DNA from 3 places in the Vibrio sp. 1580 genome. Region 3 is predicted to be linked to each of the others. Evidence: predicted binding sites of a transcription regulator. Region 3 holds the regulator's gene; each other region holds the start of a gene.
What was found. Region 3 encodes CRP, which controls carbon source genes, mostly activating them, when cyclic AMP is high. Its sites were predicted from a motif close to TGTGANNNNNNTCACA; they were not measured.
Positions count from the first base shown of each region.

Region 1: deoD (purine-nucleoside phosphorylase) is a predicted target of CRP. The motif match lies at 3,127-3,142, and genes of this name have one in related genera.
Region 2: R7093_RS06460 (glycogen/starch/alpha-glucan phosphorylase) is a predicted target of CRP. The motif match lies at 1,689-1,704, and genes of this name have one in related genera.

Region 1 is NZ_JAWOVT010000003.1:414,592-421,579, reverse strand. It holds gene phrB (deoxyribodipyrimidine photo-lyase) at 1-1,099, opposite strand, end outside; gene R7093_RS07195 (MerR family transcriptional regulator) at 1,122-1,922, opposite strand; gene R7093_RS07190 (YbgA family protein) at 1,912-2,862, opposite strand; gene deoD (purine-nucleoside phosphorylase) at 3,261-3,971, shown strand; gene R7093_RS07180 (hypothetical protein) at 4,042-5,511, shown strand; gene R7093_RS07175 (hypothetical protein) at 5,678-6,988, shown strand, end outside.
Region 2 is NZ_JAWOVT010000003.1:260,384-267,371, forward strand. It holds gene malT (HTH-type transcriptional regulator MalT) at 1-1,233, opposite strand, end outside; gene R7093_RS06460 (glycogen/starch/alpha-glucan phosphorylase) at 1,968-4,421, shown strand; gene malQ (4-alpha-glucanotransferase) at 4,539-6,719, shown strand.
Region 3 is NZ_JAWOVT010000021.1:27,353-34,340, reverse strand. It holds gene R7093_RS22265 (TIGR02444 family protein) at 1-12, shown strand, start outside; gene R7093_RS22260 (hydrolase) at 100-1,107, shown strand; gene R7093_RS22255 (YheU family protein) at 1,141-1,353, shown strand; gene R7093_RS22250 (phosphoribulokinase) at 1,479-2,348, shown strand; gene crp (cAMP-activated global transcriptional regulator CRP) at 2,589-3,221, shown strand; gene R7093_RS22240 (DUF1338 domain-containing protein) at 3,358-4,149, opposite strand; gene astD (succinylglutamate-semialdehyde dehydrogenase) at 4,398-5,855, opposite strand; gene astA (arginine N-succinyltransferase) at 5,884-6,903, opposite strand.

The DNA of each region.
Region 1 (6,988 bases), on a different contig from region 3:
CTCCCCATCGCCAATCAATATGTAAGTCCTTGGTAAGAAAGCTCGCGACAATCATACGTAATCGATTGTGCATCCAACCTGTTTGATTGAGCTGACGCATTGCTGCATCAACGACTGGGTATCCTGTTGTTCCTGTCTTCCATCGCTCAAAGGCCTTCTCATCATAGGACCACTGGATTTTATCCTCCCAATCGATAAATCCTTTGCCTTTGACGAGTTTTGGTTCGAAAACCAATAGGTGCTGATAAAACTCACGCCAAATGATCTCACTTAACCAAGTTGCTTTCCCTTCTGTAAGGTCATTTTGTTGATTTTCAGCATACAAACGAGCAATACACTGCCTTGGTGATAGCGCGCCAATCGCAAGGTATGGAGACAGTTGGCTAGTGCCATCAATAGCTGGAAAGTCTCGCTCGCTTTGATACGCGTCACTGCGCTCCCGTGCAAATTCCCTAAGCTGCTTCAAAATATCATTAGTCGAAGCCAGCCAGTCTTCACTGGATTCTCGAGGATAGCTAAATGTGAAGCTTGAATTAAATCGAGCCGACTCTAATTGTTCGAGTACCTTTTTATTGAGTGGCGCTTGCTCGTGAGGTTTTACTACCGTCGGCATATGGAACTGCGTTAACCAAGCACGCTTGAATGGCGTAAACACCTTAAAATATTCGCCTTGCTTATTAAGAACCGTCGTTGGCGCGTGCACACATTTGTCATGAAACAGTTCAAATTCGATATCGTGAGAAGCTAACGCTTCACTTACTTGTGTATCGAGCTCTCGTTCGTTCACCTCATAGTGAATGTTTGCCATGACAGACGTGGCTTCAAGTGTTTCCGCCCACCCACTAATCACATCTGTACAATCGGAAAACGACGGCACCTCTTTGTACAAAAAGGGAATATTAAGGCTTTCAAGCTCCTCGTTAAGACAAGCTAAGCGACGAGCAATGAGGTCTGCCTGCATCGGCGCCATATGATGCTCCCGCCACTGCTCTGGCGTCGCGATAAAGCAAGCGACGACAGGCTGACCTGAATCCAATGCCGCTTTGAGTGCCGTGTGGTCTAACGTACGTAAGTCACGTCGAAACCATACTAAAATCATGGTAGCTCCTATCTTTTGTCTACTAAGTTAGGTGTAATTTCTCTATCACTTCAGAGCACCCCATCCGATCACCTAACTGTGCGTGAAGCATTTTGATGGACGCTACTTGTTTAGCAGCTAGCGCTTTGTTGGAGAAAAGGTAGATAAACGAACCATTTTCAACGACCTCGTGATCTAGTAGACCAGAAACATCATCAACCTTATCGATCAAAGTCGTGTGATACCCTTGTTCGCAAAGCTTCGCTGCTTGAATCCAACTCTCAGACTCTCTGTTTTGTTCAAAGCTAATGAGCAGACACTTTCCTTTGGAAGCGGCTTTGTTTTCAGAATCGATAACAAGGGCAAGTCGAGTGATCAAACAAGTCTGAAATAACCCTACTTGTAAAGATCGCAGCGATCCTTTCACCATGTCTAGCGCATCAAATACTGGGCTAATAAACTGATCAATAACGAGTTTTAGTGGATACTCTTTAAGAACAGAGGCAAGTAAACTCTCTGCTTTTCCTCGATTCAGGGTAGACAGCGCAAGCAGCATGTTTTCAACTTCTTCGAGTGTGCGAACCTCGTTTTTGACTTCGACATCGGCGCTTTTTCCTAGCAGCCCCTTCACTTTACCAATCGAAATCCCCTTCGCGAGCCAGCTCTGGACTTCGCGAATCGTATCGAGATCTTGCTGGCTATAAAGTCTGTGTCCTTTTTCAGTTCGCTGAGGTTGGATCAAGTTGTATCTTCGTTGCCAAGCTCTCAGCGTAACTGGTTTTACACCCGTGATTTCTGCGACATCTCGGATCGCGTATAGTTTTTCTTCTGAACTACAAACCATAGCGTAATCTCATCTCCTGCGGATACGGTTCTAAAAACTTCTGTTTTGCTAAATATTCGTCTGGGTAAGTATTTAAGTAATGCTTAATCAATGTAAGTGGTGCTAGCAGAGGCAGCATTCCGATACGGTAGTCGTGAATCACTGTCGCTAACTCTTCTTTTTCTTCTTTAGTTAGTGAGCGTTTGAAGTACCCTTGTAAATGCATCAACACATTTGTGTTATTTTTGCGGCTAGCCCGATTCGTTAACGCCTTCATCAGTCCTAAACGATACTCTTGGTAAAAGTCTTCAATTTCATAATTAGCGACATCGGCAACTAAGCGGCCAAGGGATCGGTATGACTCTGGGTGGTGTGCCATTAACGTCAGTTTGTAGCGCGAATGAAAGTCGATGATTTTGCCACGAGTAGGCTCACCATCCATCGAGTCGTAAAAGTCATTTAGACAAAATACTCGAGTAATAAAATTTTCTTTCAATACAGGGTCGTTAAGTCTGCCATCCTCTTCAACAGGCAACCAAGGCATTTTTTGCATCAATGTTTGTGTATACAAGCCAACACCTTCTTTCGCAGCACTGTTCTTGCTGTAAACCTTGACTCGCTCCATGCCACAAGTTGGTGACTTGGCACAAACGATGTAACCACAAAGCTGCTCGCTTTGAAGTTCATCTACTTTATTGGCCGAGTAAGTGAGCATATTGTCGGTATGATCATTTTCTGGATTTTTGGTTTCAACCAATGCAACACGCTCTTCATTAGAAACAAGACGAATGGTTGGACGGGGTACTGGCATACCTACGCCGACTTCAGGGCATACCGAAACAAAGTCAAAATACGGGCTGAGCTCTTTAGTCACAAAGTTGCTCACCTTATGACCAGAGTCAAAACGCACTCGTTCACCCAAAACACACGAACTGATACCTACTTTGATTGAAGATTCCATGATGACGCATCCCTATACAAAAAGTTTTGTTGTATAACTTATAGCAAGCCTTTCCAGATTGTACAAGAAAATAAGTTGTACAATTTAATCGTTTTACTTCACTCGAAAGTATTTCGATCAACCAGCTTTCAGAAAAAAGTTTGGCCCAAAAACAAAGAATTTGTGCGCGCAATCGACAAACTGCTCAAAAGCAAATCGATTGCTCTTTTAGTTTCAACAGATTTAGTTATCAATAGGAGTTGCAGTTTCTAAATGCGTGGTTTTTGTGACTAAGCTCTCAAGGGGCTACTGTACGTCCCGATATTATTGCCTCAACGAAAACGAACAAGTTCAACAGAATTGGTAATAGCGTTCTATAATAGAGGCGTTTTATCAAAACAAAACTTTGGAGAGCACTTATGGCAACCCCACACATTAACGCACAACCAGGTGATTTCGCTGAAACAGTTCTAATGCCAGGCGACCCGTTGCGCGCTAAATACATCGCTGAAACGTTCCTAGAAGATGTGAAACAAGTTTGTGACGTTCGCAACATGTTCGGCTTTACTGGCACTTATAAAGGCAAAAAAGTTTCTGTAATGGGCCACGGCATGGGTATCCCGTCTTGCTGTATCTACGTACACGAGCTAATCGCTGAATACGGCGTGAAAAACGTTATCCGTGTAGGTAGCTGTGGTGCAGTACGTGACGACGTGAAACTAATGGACGTTGTTATCGGTATGGGTGCTTCTACAGACTCTAAAGTTAACCGTATCCGTTTCAACAACCACGATTTCGCAGCAATCGCTGATTACGGTCTTCTAGAAGAAGCAGTTAACCAAGCGCGCGCTCAGGAAGTGCCTGTAAAAGTAGGTAACGTATTCTCTGCAGACCTGTTCTACACACCAGAAGCAGACATCTTCGAGAAGATGGAAAAACTAGGCATCCTAGGTGTAGACATGGAAGCGGCTGGTATCTACGGCGTAGCAGCTGACCTAGGCGCGAAAGCACTGACTATCCTGACAGTTTCTGACCACATCATCCGTGGTGAAAAACTAAGCTCAGAAGAGCGTCAGAAGTCGTTCAACGACATGATGAAAGTTGCACTAGAAACTGCAATCAACATCTAAGAACAAATAGTAAGTAATAATTTGCAGCCAGAGTTATACTGGCTGCCCGAATTATCCCGAGGGGGCGATTGTGTCTAACGGCGAACTGCCAAAAGACGCAGATGGGTTACAACTCAACTTTTGTAAAACATTGGCGTGTGACAACTTTGGATTGAGTGATGCAAAGCGTTACGTTCTGCAACATGCGAACCCTAAGCGTCCGGCGATGGTATGCCGTGAATGTGGAGCTTTCCCCCCCTTACTTAATAATCGCGATGTCGTGAACGAACTTCATCGCCTGCGGCACGTCCACAGTGACGGGTTGCCTGCTTGCCGTAATGATGATTGCGACAACTTTGGACTTTCTGTCCACACTCACAAACACCTCTATCACGCTTTCGGTTACAGTGGCGATCGCCAACGTTACCGCTGTAAAGTGTGTCAAAGTACCTTTGTCGACAAGTGGTCTGGTGCCAACAAGAAGCTTCAATTTCAAGAGAACTTGATGGGTTTATTGTTTACGGGATATTCCGTACGAGAAATCTGCCGCAAGCTTAGTATTAACCCAAAAACCTTTTACGATCATGTTGACCATATAGCTAGCCGCTGCCGCCGCAAGCTGGCAACCATTGATGCGCGCTGGGTAAACCACGCAACGCATTATGAATTGGCCTCAAACTATATTGCATTGCAACCGAACAGCAATAATGGTGTGTATTGGATTGTTTCTGGCGAAGCGCATTCTGGCTATATTCTTTGCCAGCACGTCAATTATTCCGCTGATGAAGAGCCAATCGCAACGCTCGATCATAATCCTTACGATGAGGTGTCTCGTTTTGTTTCCCAGGAGTACGTAGCGGAAGCAAGTGAGCCGCTTGCGGAACCTTCTCATCACCTCAGAGAGCGAATTGACCAAAAATACCAAACAATTTTGGCTCGCGGTAACGTAGAAGACCCTCTTGGTAATCTATCTGTATTTCATTACCCTTCAAAAGGGGCATTAGTCCGTCCGCCATACACCTCGTATGCACACTATTTGCACGTACTTGATATGTGCTGCCCAAACAAACGTGTATCTCTATACATGCCTCAAGATCCCCTACTACGTTCAGCTGCACTGAGCGTTTGTTTACCTCGTATTAAAGAGAAAAGTGTCGACTTGATGTACGTAGAAGAGGACGCTAGTTGGGACATGAGCACTCCCTTTGGCAAAGTCGATATCGCCTATATGAGTTGGTGGCGCGATCGTTGGGCAATCTCTAGTCAAAACGAAAACCACAAAGGCATTTGCTACCTCGCTGGCGATCAAAATGAGCCTGAAAAATGGTTTAACGTTGCGACAACTCGTCATGTGAAGTTTTATCAAAACCGCTTTCAGATTCTTTTCGAAAGCTTCATTAACGAGCCACGTCGCAAATTACGACCTGCTGGTATTTTACCTCTTTTAGATATATTCAGAGCTTGGCATAATTTGTGCTATCAGGATAAACAAGGTCTTACCGCTGCACAAAGGTTGGAAGTCTCTGATGCACCTTTGACAATCAAACAGCTCCTATCGTAGCTATTCTATTGGTAATTTAGATGTAGTAATTAGGGGTTGTAACGGTATACATTACGGCCCCTGATCGTTTACCAAAACGTTATCCGCATCGCTTTGGTAAAGAAACATGCATCTAACCACTTAATATTAGGTGTGATTTCCAGTTCGATAGTCATGGATGTGAACGTTGGATAAAAACCAAATTCAGCTAGAAGATGATCTCACTAAGCTTAAAGGCCAAATAAAATCGGCCCCTAAACATACCTTTAATATTGCGCAGCAATATCGTATCCGCGCGGAACAAATTTTATTTGTGGACGGAGAGATCAAAGCCTTACTCATCATGGCGCAATGCTGTTGGTGCCTAATGGATTACCGACAAGGCTTAAAACTCGTCAAAGACGCTTACAGCAAACAAACACAGCTTGAAACCGACGATCATCTCCCGGAAATTCTCCATCTTTTTGCACTCCAATATTGGGGCCAAGCAAAGTATTATTCCGCGCAACAATATTGGATTAATGCGCTCGAACAATCTGCTCTTGTTGATGATGTTGAAATTCAAATCGAATCTCTAATTGGGCTTGGTAATGTATGGCGCATCACTAATGAACACCAACTTGCCGCTTCAACTCATGAGTTAGCCGTTAAAGTGGCAAACAATGTTCGTATTGCTTGGTTAGAAGGCAAAGCGCGCATCCTATTAGCTTGGGACTATTACTTACTAAATAAGTTTGTCGAGATGCTTACGGTACTGGATGGAGCAACCGAAGTATTAAAAGATCATGATGACAGTACGTGGCAAGCCGAGATCTGGGACTTTAAAGGGTTAGCACTGCTTGGACTAGAACGCCTTGATGCGGCCGAAGAAGCCACCCAAAAAGCCCACCAGCTCGCCATTGAGCATGACCTCGTTTGGATGAAAGCACACTCTTTTATTAGCCGAGCAAGACTTGAGCTTTTGCGCCAAAATACAGACAGCGCTGCCAAGTTGCTACTTGCAGCAGAAGAGTCTGCACTCAGTTTCGACCACGGTGAGCTACTCAGCCAAATTTGCTTCCAACAATCACGAGTCGCTGAAGAACAAGGTGACTTTGAGTCTGCGTTTAACGCGTTCAAGAAATACCGTAAGCACGCACTCAAAATGCTCAAAGAACAAACTCACCGAATCAGCATGGATAAAGCAAGAGGCTCTAAACGCCAACTAGAGCAGCGAGCACGTAAGCTGATCAATCATATTCGCTCTCAACACGAATACGACCCTGAAAAGCAGTTCTCTAATGTCGTTTCTGAGACCTACTGGTGGGAACAATTAGTTTTGTTTAAAACGGAGCTCAAACGCTCTAACCACGCCATCATTATGATTCAGCATTCAAACCCCGAAGTTCTCGATGTTTGTACCGAGCTCGTTCATGCATTGACAACCTCTAGCGACCTCATCTCGAGAATTTCCAGTAACAGGCTAGCAATGTTAATTGCAGAAAAAGGTCAAGCAGCA
Region 2 (6,988 bases), on a different contig from region 3:
AAGTTTTGGGTGGCTGAACAACAGATCATCGTCCAACTTGTTAATTGAGCTTTCCAGCGTGCTGAGTTCGCCTTGGTTAAACATCTTCCAGCCGAATTCGTTTAGGATCTCTACCACTAAGTCCTTATCATTCGATTTTTGTGCATGATGAATCGCTTGGTGTGGTGCTTTTTGCTGTAACCAAGCGATAGCAGCATTGCGGTGGAGATCTTTTTCTTGCTGAGGAATACGAGCTTGGCGCTCATGAGACAAAAACTCGCCAAATAAGTTATGGAATCGGAACCAGTTCTGTTCCCCTTCGAGCGGATAAATGAATAAGCCGTAACGGTTAAGCGATTCAATCATTCCCAGTGCATCTTCGCGTTGGGTAAGGGCAAACACTAGCTCATCATTGAAGTGGTCAAGCACGGATACTTGCATTAAAAAGTGACGAGTTTCGTGATCGAGTAAGTCAAACACTTCTTCGACCAAGTAATCCCACAAGTGCGCGTGATTGAACTGCGATACCGACTCTACGGTTTGTGCCAATGTGCGGTTTTGATGTTGGGCTTGCAATGCGATCAACTGCATCGCCGATGGCCAACCTTCAACATAGGTTCTTAGGCTGTTCGCCATGTCTTCATCAATACCATCGGCGATACGCTGGTTAAAGAAGCGAGTTGTTTCTTCGGTATCAAACGCCAACATCTCGTTGCCGATTTCGATCATTAAATCACGAACACGTAAGTTTGCAGTGCCCAGAGGCGGCGCTGCACGACTGGTTACCACAACGGTGAGGTTGTCTGGCATGTGCTTTAAAAAGAAACGCATGGATTCATGGATTTCATCATTCGTGATTAAATGGTAGTCATCAAGCACCACGTAGCACTCTTGATGAAAGTCAGCCATTTCAGCGAATACTTCGCTAAATAGGGAGCGTAAAGACGAGATCTGACGTTTTTCCGCCAGTTTTTGTGCGTTAGCGCAACTGAAGTTGGTGGCTTTGTTTAATGCTTGAAGCAGATAGTTTACAAAGCGAAAGCCGTCGTTATCGCTGTCATCAATGCTGTACCAACCGACGTTTGGCTTATCGGATAGCCACTGCGCTGCCATTGTTGTTTTTCCGTAACCTGCTGGGGAGCGGAATAAAACCAATTTGTAGTAAGGCGCTTGCTGTAGTAAGTCCAACACTCGTGGGCGCACGATGGCATTGTGCAGGCGTCCTGGTCGAGTAAGCTTAGATGGAATCCACATTAGTAGTTATGTCCTTATTTATGTATACCCAAATGACAGCAACGTGATCATTCTAGTAAAGCCCCCTTGAAAGCCGTCTTACTGAATGATGTCATCAGCATCAAAAACACTGTTTGAATGCCGGATAATGTCGCTACTGTTGGGGCTTGCGTCCGTCTGAAAAACCATTCCATACGGTCACTTAGATATAAAAGCTAGCGAAAACTAGAAATAACTCACATCGCCTAATTCTAGTTTGTATAAAAAGCGTACAATCCTGTGAGCTGAGTGGGATGTTACGACATCAGAAATGTTCGTTACTTTGATCCACTTCCTAATTCTCAAGGGTTGATGGATTTACCATCAGCTACGCCCTTTATTTGTGATTGTCGTCACTTAAATATCGTTTGTTTCGTTAGCGTTAAGATCGCGTTGCACATAGATTACGAAAAGTTCTTCTACGCTGACCGAGTTAATGTGACCGATATTACAATTTTCACATCATCAGATGAGTGGACTATAAAAAGCGTCATGAACGGGTTTTAACCTTTCTCACATTCCATTGTGATCAAAATCACTAAGAACTGGTGCAAAGTTCACTTTGTTGAGATTTGGATCACTAACCTAGCAATGGTACCCCCTCTACGCCCTCAGCCCTCCTCCTTCAAAGGATGAGAATTAGGAGGATGTTTATTCACAGAGGTAAATGCACGATGTATGGCAGATGAATTACCAAAAGACGTGAGAATTTCGTAATGAAACCTACTCAACAAAAACAATTTGACAAGAAGTCGTTCCAAGAAAGCGTAAAGAAACACCTATCTGTAACTTACGCTCATACGATTGAAAACGCAGACAGCCGCGCATGGTACCTAGCAATGGGGCATGCTCTGGCTGAATTTACTACTCTAGATTTGCTTGCGACAGAAGAAGATCCACGCATTAAAAGTGCGAAGAGCGTTAACTACCTTTCGCTAGAATTCCTTATCGGTCGTTTGACTGGTAACAACCTAATCAGCATGGGTCTGTACGAACAAGTAACAGAAGCAATGGCTGAACTAGGTTACAACCTAACTGATCTGCTAGAAGAAGAGCGCGACCCATCATTGGGTAACGGTGGCCTTGGTCGTCTGGCTGCGTGTTTCATGGATTCATGTGCGGCACAAGAATTCCCAACTGTCGGCTATGGTTTACATTACGAATACGGTCTATTTAAACAGTCATTCAAAGATGGTCGCCAGCAAGAAGCACCTGACGCATGGCGCGGTGTAGAAGGCTACCCTTGGGAAATTGCGCGTCCAGAACTTGCGCAAGAGATCGGTTTCTACGGTCACGTTGAAGTGATTAACGAGAACGGTAAAGAGGTTCGCAAATGGGTACCAGGCATGACAGTAAGAGCAATGCCTTGGGATCTTCCAATTGTGGGTTACGAATCAGACACGGTTTACCCGCTACGTCTTTGGGAATGTCAGGCGATTGCACCATTCTCACTAGCAAGCTTTAACAATGGTGATTACTTCGAAGCTCAGCACGCACTGATCGACGCAGGTAACATCACTAAAGTGCTTTACCCGAATGACAACCACGAGAAAGGTAAAACACTGCGTCTAATGCAGCAGTACTTCCACTCAGCAGCGTCTGTACGTGACATCCTACGTCGCCACGAAGCTGCGGGCTACTCGCTAGCGGATCTACCTAAGCAAGAGACTATCCAGCTTAACGATACACACCCAACGATTGCGATTCCTGAACTAATGCGCATCCTGATGGATGAAAAAGGTTTAGCTTGGGAAGCGGCTTGGGAAATCAGCTCTAAGACATTTGCGTACACCAACCACACGCTACTTCCAGAAGCACTAGAGACATGGCCAGAGTCGCTAATCCAGCACCTGCTACCACGTCACATGGAGATCATTTACGAGATCAACCACCGCTTCCTACAAGACGTACGTGCAATGTGGCCGGGTGATGTCGCGAAGCAACAGAAGCTTTCTATCATCGAAGAAGGTTTCCACCGCATGGTTCGCATGGCAAACCTATGTGTAATCGGCTCTTACGCAGTAAACGGTGTAGCAGCACTTCACTCTGAATTGGTTAAGAAAGACCTATTCCCAGAGTTCCACGAAATGTACCCGACACGTCTACACAACGTAACGAACGGTATTACGCCACGTCGCTGGTTGAAGTTCTGTAACCCAGGTCTGTCTCAGCTTATCACTGAGAAAGTCGGCCCAGAATGGCCAGCGAAACTAGAGCAACTTGAAGGTATTGCGAAGTACGCTACTGACGCGACATTCCAAAAAGAATTCATGGCAGTGAAGAAAGAGAACAAAGAACGCCTAGCAACTTGGGTGAAAGAGAACATGGGTATCGAGCTCGATACTAATGCAATCTTCGATGTCCAAATCAAGCGTCTGCACGAGTACAAACGTCAGCATCTAGACTTGCTACACGTACTGTCTCTGTACCACCGTATTCTTAATGAACCAGGTTTTGAGTGTACGCCACGCGTTGTGTTCTTCGCAGCAAAAGCAGCACCGGGTTACCACCTAGCGAAAGAAATCATCTTCGCAATCAACAAGATTGCAGACAAGGTGAACAACGATCCTCGCATCGGTAACAAGCTGAAAGTGGTATTCATCCCTGACTACCGCGTGAGCATGGCTGAAATCATTATCCCTGCGGCTGACGTTTCTCAACAAATCTCGCTAGCGGGTAAAGAAGCATCAGGTACAGGTAACATGAAGATGGCGCTAAACGGTGCGCTAACTATCGGTACAATGGATGGTGCAAACGTTGAGATTCGTGAGGAAGTAGGCGATGAGAACATCTACATCTTCGGTCTAGATGTTGAAGGTGTGAAAGCGCTGAAAGCTCAAGGTTACAACCCATTTGATTACTACAATGCGGATCACCTACTCAAAGCGTCAATGGACTTGCTATTGGGTGAAGAGTTCACACCAGGTCAACCAGGCTTACTGCGTGCAACGTATGACAGCCTACTAGACGGCGGTGACCCGTACTTATGTCTTGCGGACTTTGCATCTTACGTGAAAGCGCACGAAGACATGAGCGAACAATATAAAGATCAAGCTGGCTGGGCGAAGAAGGCCATTCTTAATACCGCCCTTGTTGGCAAGTTCACGTCAGACCGCTCAATCCGCGACTACGTGAACAATATCTGGAAACTTGAAGCGGTGAAACGCTAATAGAACCTAGTTAAGACCAAGGTAGCCAAGCGCTACCTTTGGTCATTTTCCAAAAGAAGTTATTGATAACAATAAAACCCTACATGGAAGGTGTTGGTATTACCTTCGGAGAAAGCGATGAAAGAACAAACAGCATTAAAGAAAGTCGCGGAAATGGCGAGATTGGCTGATAGCTATGTCAGTGCTTGGGGAGATGAGGCTAAAGTGTCTGAGGAGACGCTACGCCGCTTGCTCGCTTCGCTTGGCTACGATACTAGCAGTGATGAAAAACTACTGGCTTCTGCTGAAAAGAAACATAAAAAAGACGTACTAGCCCCTGTTCTTGTTTTACGCGACGGCGAACCAGTCGAAGTGGAACTAAACCTAGGTACGAGTGCTCGTGAGAGTGAATTCAGCTGGCGTTTAGAAACAGAACAAGGAGAGGTACTTGAAGGCTATCTTCAGTCCCAAATTGTTCGTGATGAGCGTGCTGAGGGTGGCCCTCTAGTGTTTGCATTGCCAAAGAACTTGGCTTGGGGTTATCACAAACTGATCATCAGTCGTAAGCGTCGTAAAACACCTTACGAGATGTCATTGATCATTACGCCGAAAGCGTGTTTCAAACAAGACGATCTAAACCAACACAAAAAGCTATGGGGTCCTAGTATCCAGCTTTACACACTGCGTACTCAGCATAACTGGGGCATCGGTGATTTTGGCGACCTAAAACAACTGGTGAGTGATATTGCCTCTCGTGGCGGTGACTTCATTGGCTTGAACCCTATTCACTCGCTGTTCCCTGCGAATCCAGAAGGGGCAAGCCCATACAGCCCGTCTTCTCGTCGTTGGTTGAACATCATGTACATCGACGTAAGCTCTGTACCTGAGTTCGCGCTTAGTGCAGAAGCACAACAGCGAGTGGGTAGCGCAGAGTTCCAACAACGTCTACAAAAAGCGCGAGACTCTCATTGGGTGAATTACACCGAAGTTTCGCAGCTAAAAATGAGCGTTCTTCCGCTGCTATTCAGTGAGTTTAAAGCTCGCCATTTAGACAAGAACACCGATCGCGCTCGTGCCTTCTTGGACTTTGTTGAAAAAGGCGGCGACAGCTTGCTACATCAAGCTGCATTCGATGCACTTCATGCTGATTTACATGCAGAAGATGCAAACATGTGGGGCTGGCCAGTATTCCCTGAGAAATACCGCACATTCGACGCAGCTGGTACTCAGAAGTACATTAAGGACAACCAAGATCGTGTTCACTTGTACATGTACCTGCAATGGATCGCAGACGATCAAATCAAAGAAGCGCAAGCGCTAGCCGAAGAAAAAGGCATGGCTGTGGGTTTATACCGTGACCTTGCGGTTGGTGTTGCTGATTCTGGTAGTGAAACATGGGCTGATGAAGGCGCGCTAGTATTGGATGCAAGCATCGGTGCACCACCAGATGTACTTGGTCCACTAGGCCAAAACTGGGGTCTGCCTCCGCTTAACCCTCAGGTTTTAGAAGCGACTGGCTACGACGCTTACATCAAATTGCTACGTGCTAACATGAAGCATTGTGGAGCATTGCGTATCGACCACGTACTTGGCCTGCTTCGTCTTTGGTGGATTCCAAAAGGCGAGAAAGCGACAGAAGGCGCATACCTGTACTACCCAGTTGAAGACATGCTAGCCATCCTAGCGTTGGAATCTCACCGTCATCAGTGTTCTGTAATCGGTGAAGACTTGGGTACTGTACCTGATGAAATCGTTGATATCCTTCGTGATGCGGGTGTGCATTCGTACAAAGTCTTCTTCTTCGAAACATCAAAAGACGACGGCGGTTTTATTTCTCCGAAGCACTACGCTGAGCAGTCTATGGCTGCGCTGTGTACGCACGATATGCCAACACTACGCGGTTTCTGGCACTGTGATGACTTGAAGATGGGGCGTGAGATTGGTCTGTACCCTGATGAGCAGCAGTTGGAAGGCCTATTCGCTGACCGCTTGAAGTGCAAACAAGGCATTCTAGACAGTGTTCGCTGGCATGGCTATCTGCCAGAAGGCATTGGTCATGATGCTCAGTACGTGCCAATGGATTCATACCTAAGCGAAGCGCTGCAACTGCACGTAGCCGCGGGTGACTCTGCACTGCTTAGCGTTCAGCTTGAAGACTGGCTAGAAATGGATCAACCTGTCAATATTCCTGGTACGGTGGATGAGTATCCAAACTGGCGTCGTAAATTGTCGATGAACCTAGATGAAATCTTCAGCCGTGAAGATGTGAATCGTATTTCTAAACGCCTTACTGAAGTTCGCGCACAGGCGAGTAAGTAAGATGCCTAGAGTGGCGTAGATGGACGAGCTGATTACCAATTTTGTTAGCTCAGAGGTACGAAAGTTCCGTCTAGGTCACTCATTCCTAAAACACAATCCGTTAGGATGAAGTACCGTTATTATGCCCGCGACAATAGCGGGCATTTTTGTATTTTGACGCCGTTTACGCAACGAACGTGAGAAGCGGAGTCTTTTTGTGAGTTCACAACGTTGGCTGTGGAGAAACCGATGTTTGATTCAGATCTCTGGTCTTGAAAAGGATGTTGGCT
Region 3 (6,988 bases):
AAACGCCCATAAATCTGTAGAATACCTATAATCTTTATAAAGGATTATATTAATAAGTTCTTCAACGGACACCGAAGGACCGCATAAGAGCAGTTAGGTATGACACAATTTTTCGCAGCCGCCGGGATCAAAAACCCGCATCTCCAAACGCTTTTGCCGCGTTTTATTCGCAAAAAAGCGTTATTTACGCCGATTTGGCAAACCCTCGATACATCCGATGGCGACTTTCTCGATCTCGCGTGGAGCGAGGACCCAACCCAAGAGCCTGCACAAAAAAAGCCGATTTTTGTTTTATTTCATGGGTTAGAGGGGTGCTTCTATAGCCCTTATGCCAATGGGTTAATGAATGCATTTGCTCAATCTGGATGGCTGTCGGTGATGATGCATTTTCGTGGCTGCAGCGGTAAACCAAACAAAAAAGCACGAGCTTACCACTCGGGTGAAGTGACGGATGCTCGTTACTTCCTAGAGCACCTTGAACAACGTTTTCCTGATAACCCCAAAGTTGCGGTTGGTATTTCTCTTGGCGGTAACATGTTGGCGAATTATTTAGCCCAATATAAAGACCACCCTTTTTTGAATGCAGCGACTATTATCTCAGCGCCTTTAGACCTAGCGGCGTGTGCAAACCGTATTGAACAAGGCTTTTCGAAAGTGTATCGCCGTTATCTGCTTTCTTCACTGAAACGTAACGCGTTACAAAAGCATCATCTATTGCATGGCGAGCTCGCTTTGTCCTACAACTCAATAAAACGTGTCACACGATTGTATGAATTCGATGATTTGATCACGGCACCACTGCACGGCTTTAAAGACGCACAAGATTATTACGATCAATGTTCTGGCTTAAGTAAACTACAGCAAATCACGCTACCCACACTGATCATCCATGCCAAAGACGATCCGTTCATGACCGATGATGTGATACCGAAGTTTGTTTTGCCAGATAACATTGATTACCGTCTCTTTGAACACGGTGGCCATGTTGGCTTCCTAACAGGAACGGCGTTAAAACCTAAGTTTTGGTTGGAGGAAGCGCTGCCCGCGTATTACGAAAGTATCGCCGCAGATTACCTTTCTGCTGTATCCAAGCAACGAACGCAGTAAACTAGCCGCTCATCATAAAAGTTAGAGGTATTTATGATCATTCCATGGCAAGACATTGCGCCGGAAACATTGGAAAACTTAATTCGTGAATTCGTCTTACGCGAAGGAACGGATTACGGAACCGTCGAGGTTTCTTTGCATGACAAAATTGATCAAGTTAAAGCTCAATTGGAAAAAGGTGAAGCGGTTATCGTGTTCTCTGAGCTACACGAAACCGTCGATATTCAGCATAAAACAAAATTTTAGACCCTTCACATTTTACCGTATCCCACTCGATGACAAGGTATTGTTACGTGCTATAGTGGGATATCGACCGTGCAGTAGTAACTCTACTGCACATTACAGGTAAGTAATTTTCGACAAGGTTTGTCATGTCAGCTAAACACCCAATTATTGCGGTTACTGGTTCGTCCGGTGCCGGCACGACCACTACATCTGAAGCCTTCCGTAAAATGTTCAATATGATGAACGTTAAACCCGCATGGGTTGAAGGCGATAGCTTCCATCGCTTTACTCGCCCAGAAATGGACATCGAAATTCGCAAAGCCCGCGAGCAAGGTCGACACATTAGCTACTTTGGCCCACAAGCTAATGACTTCCCGGGATTAGAAGAGTTTTTCCGTAAGTTCGGGCATGACGGCACTGGCAGCGTGCGCCGTTATCTGCACACGTTTGACGAAGCGGTTCCCTACAATCAAATGCCAGGCACGTTTACACCGTGGCAAGACTTACCCGAAAACAGCGACGTGCTGTTTTATGAAGGGTTACATGGTGGCGTGGTCGATGGAGATGTTAATGTTGCTCAACATGTGGATTTCTTAATCGGCATGGTGCCGATTGTGAACTTAGAGTGGATACAAAAATTCGTACGTGACACTCGCGATCGCGGCCATTCGCGTGAAGCGGTAATGGACTCAATCGTGCGATCCATGGACGATTACCTCAACTATATCACTCCGCAGTTTTCTCGTACTCACATCAACTTCCAGCGCGTACCGACCGTTGACACTTCCAACCCACTTAATGCAAAAGGCATCCCTAGTTTGGATGAGAGTTTTGTGGTGATTCGCCTACGCGGTATCAAGAATGTCGACTTCCCATATCTGCTGGCCATGATTGATGGCTCATTCATGTCACGCCACAACACGATTGTCGTACCCGGCGGTAAGATGAGCTTTGCAATGGAGCTCATAGTTCGGCCTATCCTACAACAGCTCATCGAAACAGGGAAAATTGGCTAAAAACCTGCCTGCGAAGATGTTTACTTTTCATACCGTGATCATGTGCACAGTTTTGCTTACAAAATCTCAATCATGGCACGATTAAAATCAAGAAATCGTTTTCGAAAAAGGATACTATTTCTTACCGAAACACAAGAGAGCTTGCAGCATATAAAAAGTGCTCTTATTCTAGTAGGCCTAATTCAGGCTTAGCTAAAATATGGATAGCGCAAGCGTACCCTGCAGAGGAAGTGAGATATTATGGTTCTAGGTAAACCTCAAACCGACCCAACATTAGAGTGGTTTCTTTCACACTGTCATATTCATAAGTACCCTTCAAAGAGCACGCTAATTCACGCGGGCGAAAAGGCAGAAACTTTGTACTACATCGTTAAAGGTTCTGTTGCGGTTCTTATCAAAGACGAAGAAGGTAAGGAGATGATCCTTTCTTACCTAAACCAAGGAGACTTTATTGGTGAACTTGGTCTATTCGAGGAAGACCAAGAGCGCACAGCTTGGGTTCGTGCTAAATCTCCTTGTGAAGTTGCTGAAATTTCTTTCAAGAAGTTCCGTCAGCTTATCCAAGTAAACCCAGACATCCTAATGCGTCTTTCTGCGCAGATGGCTCGTCGTCTTCAAGTAACTAGCCAAAAAGTGGGTGACCTGGCGTTCCTAGACGTAACTGGTCGTATCGCTCAGACGCTTCTGAACCTTGCAAAACAACCAGACGCAATGACTCACCCAGACGGCATGCAAATCAAGATCACTCGTCAAGAAATCGGTCAAATTGTTGGCTGTTCTCGTGAGACAGTAGGTCGTATCTTGAAGATGCTAGAAGAGCAGAACCTAATCTCTGCTCACGGTAAAACCATCGTGGTTTACGGTACTCGTTAATCTCGAACTAGAGTGACACGAACAAAATTATAAAAGCCACCAATGGCAACATTGGTGGCTTTTTATTTACTCATGACCAAATGAGATAGGGTGCAGCGAACACTAATGAGTAAGCTTAACAGGTTAACCCTAAAACTTAGCCATTCGTACTTTCAAAGATTTTGTCAGCTGAAGCGGCCACGAAACCTGGGTACAAATCACCATTTTCCATCGGATAGCGCTTAGCAAATTCATAAAACCCGCCAGGGATAATTTCAGTGCCTTCGCTAAAACGAACCGCTACTTTATCTGCCATGGTCGATGACTGCTCTAGCAACACCTCAGGAGTGCCCTTCACTTCACCACCATTTTCATTAATGGTAAACCCAGCGGTACGCAGATGATCGTTTACCTGCTTCACTTCTTCATATTCATTGAGCTGGTTAACGCTCACCGTGAAGTGGTTTGCTCCGTAACCATGCGCCGCAAGCCAAGATGCGTACTCACTTTCTTTAGCCAACGTTTGGTAATCAGCAAAGCTTAAATCCCACAAGCGTCCACCATGTAAGAATGCGCTATCGTTCAGCTTGTCAGCATCGACTTGTGCCACCAAATTTTTCACAATCTCTTGTAGCTCAGACGAGCACTCTTCAACTTTTAGCTCACTAATAAATACTTTAGGTTGCTTCGGATCTGGGTGCTCATAGTGCTTAGCAACCAGCTTTTTGCTTTCGAAAACGTAATCACCACACGCCTTGTAACCAATAGCTACAAATGGCTTAGCTAGAGTTTCAATACCAAGAGGCGCGATATTGAAGGTACGTAAAGCTATATGATCATTAATCAGAGGCTCATCTTCTTGAAGCAGCTGATGCACTTTAGCAGCCGAAGGGCAAAGACGTTGAATGTAATCTTGCCATAGCGATTCAAATAACACATCGGGCGTCATAACGACTCCTTGTTACGAGATGTAGAGTTTAAAGGTAAGCGGAAGTTGGCTGCTCGTTCACAACAAAAGTTGTCCAGAATAATGAACGAGCAACCATCAACCTGTGACGGTAAATGCCAGTCAGTCAACACGCTTTTCCGAGTCTTTGCTCACTTTTCGTGTTCTGCCAACGATCACTACAACCCATACCTAAATGATGCGCCGGCAAGGTGAGCCGCAATGCATAGTTGCGACTCTATTATTAAAACTTATAGCGCTACACCTGGACTCAATGTTGCAGGCAAGACAGTCTCTTGACCTTCCATTGATGCCATTGGGTACGCACAGTAATCTGCTGCGTAGTAAGCGCTTGGGCGCAAGTTACCCGACGCCCCCGGACCACCAAATGGCGCATCACCGCTTGCACCAGTGAGCTGGCGGTTACGGTTCACGATACCTGCACGAATGTGGTCAACGAAGTATTCCCATTCTTGGTCGTCGGTTGAGACCAAACCAGCAGATAAGCCAAAGCGCGTATCGTTTGCTAGCGCCACGGCTTTGTCTAACCCTTCGTAACGCACCACTTGCAGAAGTGGGCCGAAGTATTCTTCATCTGGTAACTCAGCAATGTTCGTTACATCAATGATGCCAGGAGAAACAAACGCCGCCTCTCCTGCTTTCGCTTCAATCAAGCTTTCACCGCCAAGAGACTGTAGATTAGCTTGTGCATCAAGAATAAACTTGGCTGCCGCGACCGAAATTTGCGGTCCCATAAATGGCGCAGGTTCTGCAAATGGTTGGTCTACGCGAATATTGCGTGTCGCTTCAACGAGTTTGGTGATAAGCGCATCGCCTTTTTCACCCAATGGCACATACAAACGACGAGCACACGTACAACGCTGCCCAGCACTGATAAACGCTGACTGGATGATGGTGTAAACCGTGGCATCCAAATCACCATATTTATCAGAGATCACCATCGGGTTATTACCACCCATTTCTAGTGCGAGCATCTTGCCCGGTTGACCCGCAAATTGACGGTGTAATACATGCCCCGTATTTGCGCTACCCGTAAACAGTACGCCATCGATGCCTTTTGCGTCAGCGAGCGCGATACCAGTTTCTTTCGCGCCCTGAACAAGGTTAATCACGCCTTTCGGCAGACCGGCTTCTTCCCATAGCTTCATTGCCAATTCACCCGTCCATGGCGTTTGCTCAGACGGTTTGAAGACTACCGTGTTACCAGCCAGTAGCGCAGGCACAATGTGACCATTTGGTAGGTGGCCTGGGAAGTTGTAAGGACCAAACACCGCCATCACGCCCAATGGGCGGTGGCGCAATACGATTTGGTTGCCTGCTGCTTCACGGCTCGCCTCACCAGTGCGGTCATGATAAGCGCGAATCGAAATGGCAATTTTACCTGCCATTGCCGCTGCTTCAGTGCGCGTTTCCCAAATTGGCTTACCAGTTTCTTTGGCAATGACTTCGGCGATTTTTTCGCTGTTCTCTTTTACTTTCTCCGCAAAAGCCAACACGATTGCCTCACGCTCTGAAAATGGGCGCTTTTTCCAGTCAATAAACGCTTCACGCGCTGCAGATACCGCCTGGTTCACCTGCTCTGCCGTTGCACCTTTGCCTTGCCAGATCACTTCTTGGTTGTACGGCGACAGAGACGTAAATGCTTCACCCTGACCTTGTACCCATTCACCTGCAATCCAATGTGTCATTGTTTCTATCCTTAAATTCTGTCGTCTGTTACTGCGGAAGAAGGCGAACGAAATCCCCTTCTTCAACCGAAAGTGCATCCGCAACGTCTGGTGCGATCATTACGCTCTGTGTTTCTGCGTCATACGCCGCTTTAGTGACTGTCGCACGGAAGTTCTCGAAAGATGAATTACACATCAAGAAGTCTTGTGTGCTGGAATGTTCAGAGATTTTGACTTGCGCACGGAATGAATGACGTACCGACTCAATATTACGCAGATCACACTCAACCGTTGGGCCACCATCGAAGATGTCGACGTAGCCTCGGTTGGTAAAACCTTCACGCTCAAGCAGCTTCAGCGCTGGACGCGTGTTGTCATGTACTTGACCAATCACGGCTTGCGCTTCTGGGCTGAGCAGGTTGATGTAAATAGGCAGTTTCGGCATCAAGTCGGCGATAAAGCCTTTCTTGCCGATACCTGTCAGGTAATCTGCAAGCGTGAAATCGATAGAGAAGAAATGCTCTTGAAGCCATTGCCAGAATGGTGAATTACCCTCGTCGTCTGAAACGCCACGCATCTCCGCAAAGATCGTTTCAGAGAAGCGCTCTGGGTGCTCTGCCATCATTAGGAAACGACACTTCGACATTAGACGACCATTCAGACCTTGGCGGAATTTCTCACGCAAGAACAAGGTACAAATTTCGCTGTTACCCGTGTAGTTATTACCAAAAGTAAGCAGTTTAACGACGTTGTTAACGCCAAGCTTTGGCGACGAGTGCACGACTTTACTAATGTGATATGAGTAAAATGGGACATCCCAGCCGATAGATGCTTCGATTCCGGTGGTACCCGCAACCTCACCCGTTTCAGAGTCAAAGCCAACCATCAGGTAGCCTTCATCGCCTGGTTCTGCCACATCTGGCTTACCAAAGCTGTACTCTGAATGTTTGATTCGATTGGTTAACAGTTCTTCGTTAACCGGTAGAGATGTAAATCCGTGACCAGACTCCACCGCACAAGTGTGCAGTGCGTCGTAATCCGACATCGCGATAGGGCGAACTACTAGCATCAATACTCCCTCCAGATGCAAGAAGATCCTAACTATATTGTAGGAACAATTCCCCCATCAGAGATCCTTGACGGGGGTGTCTGCG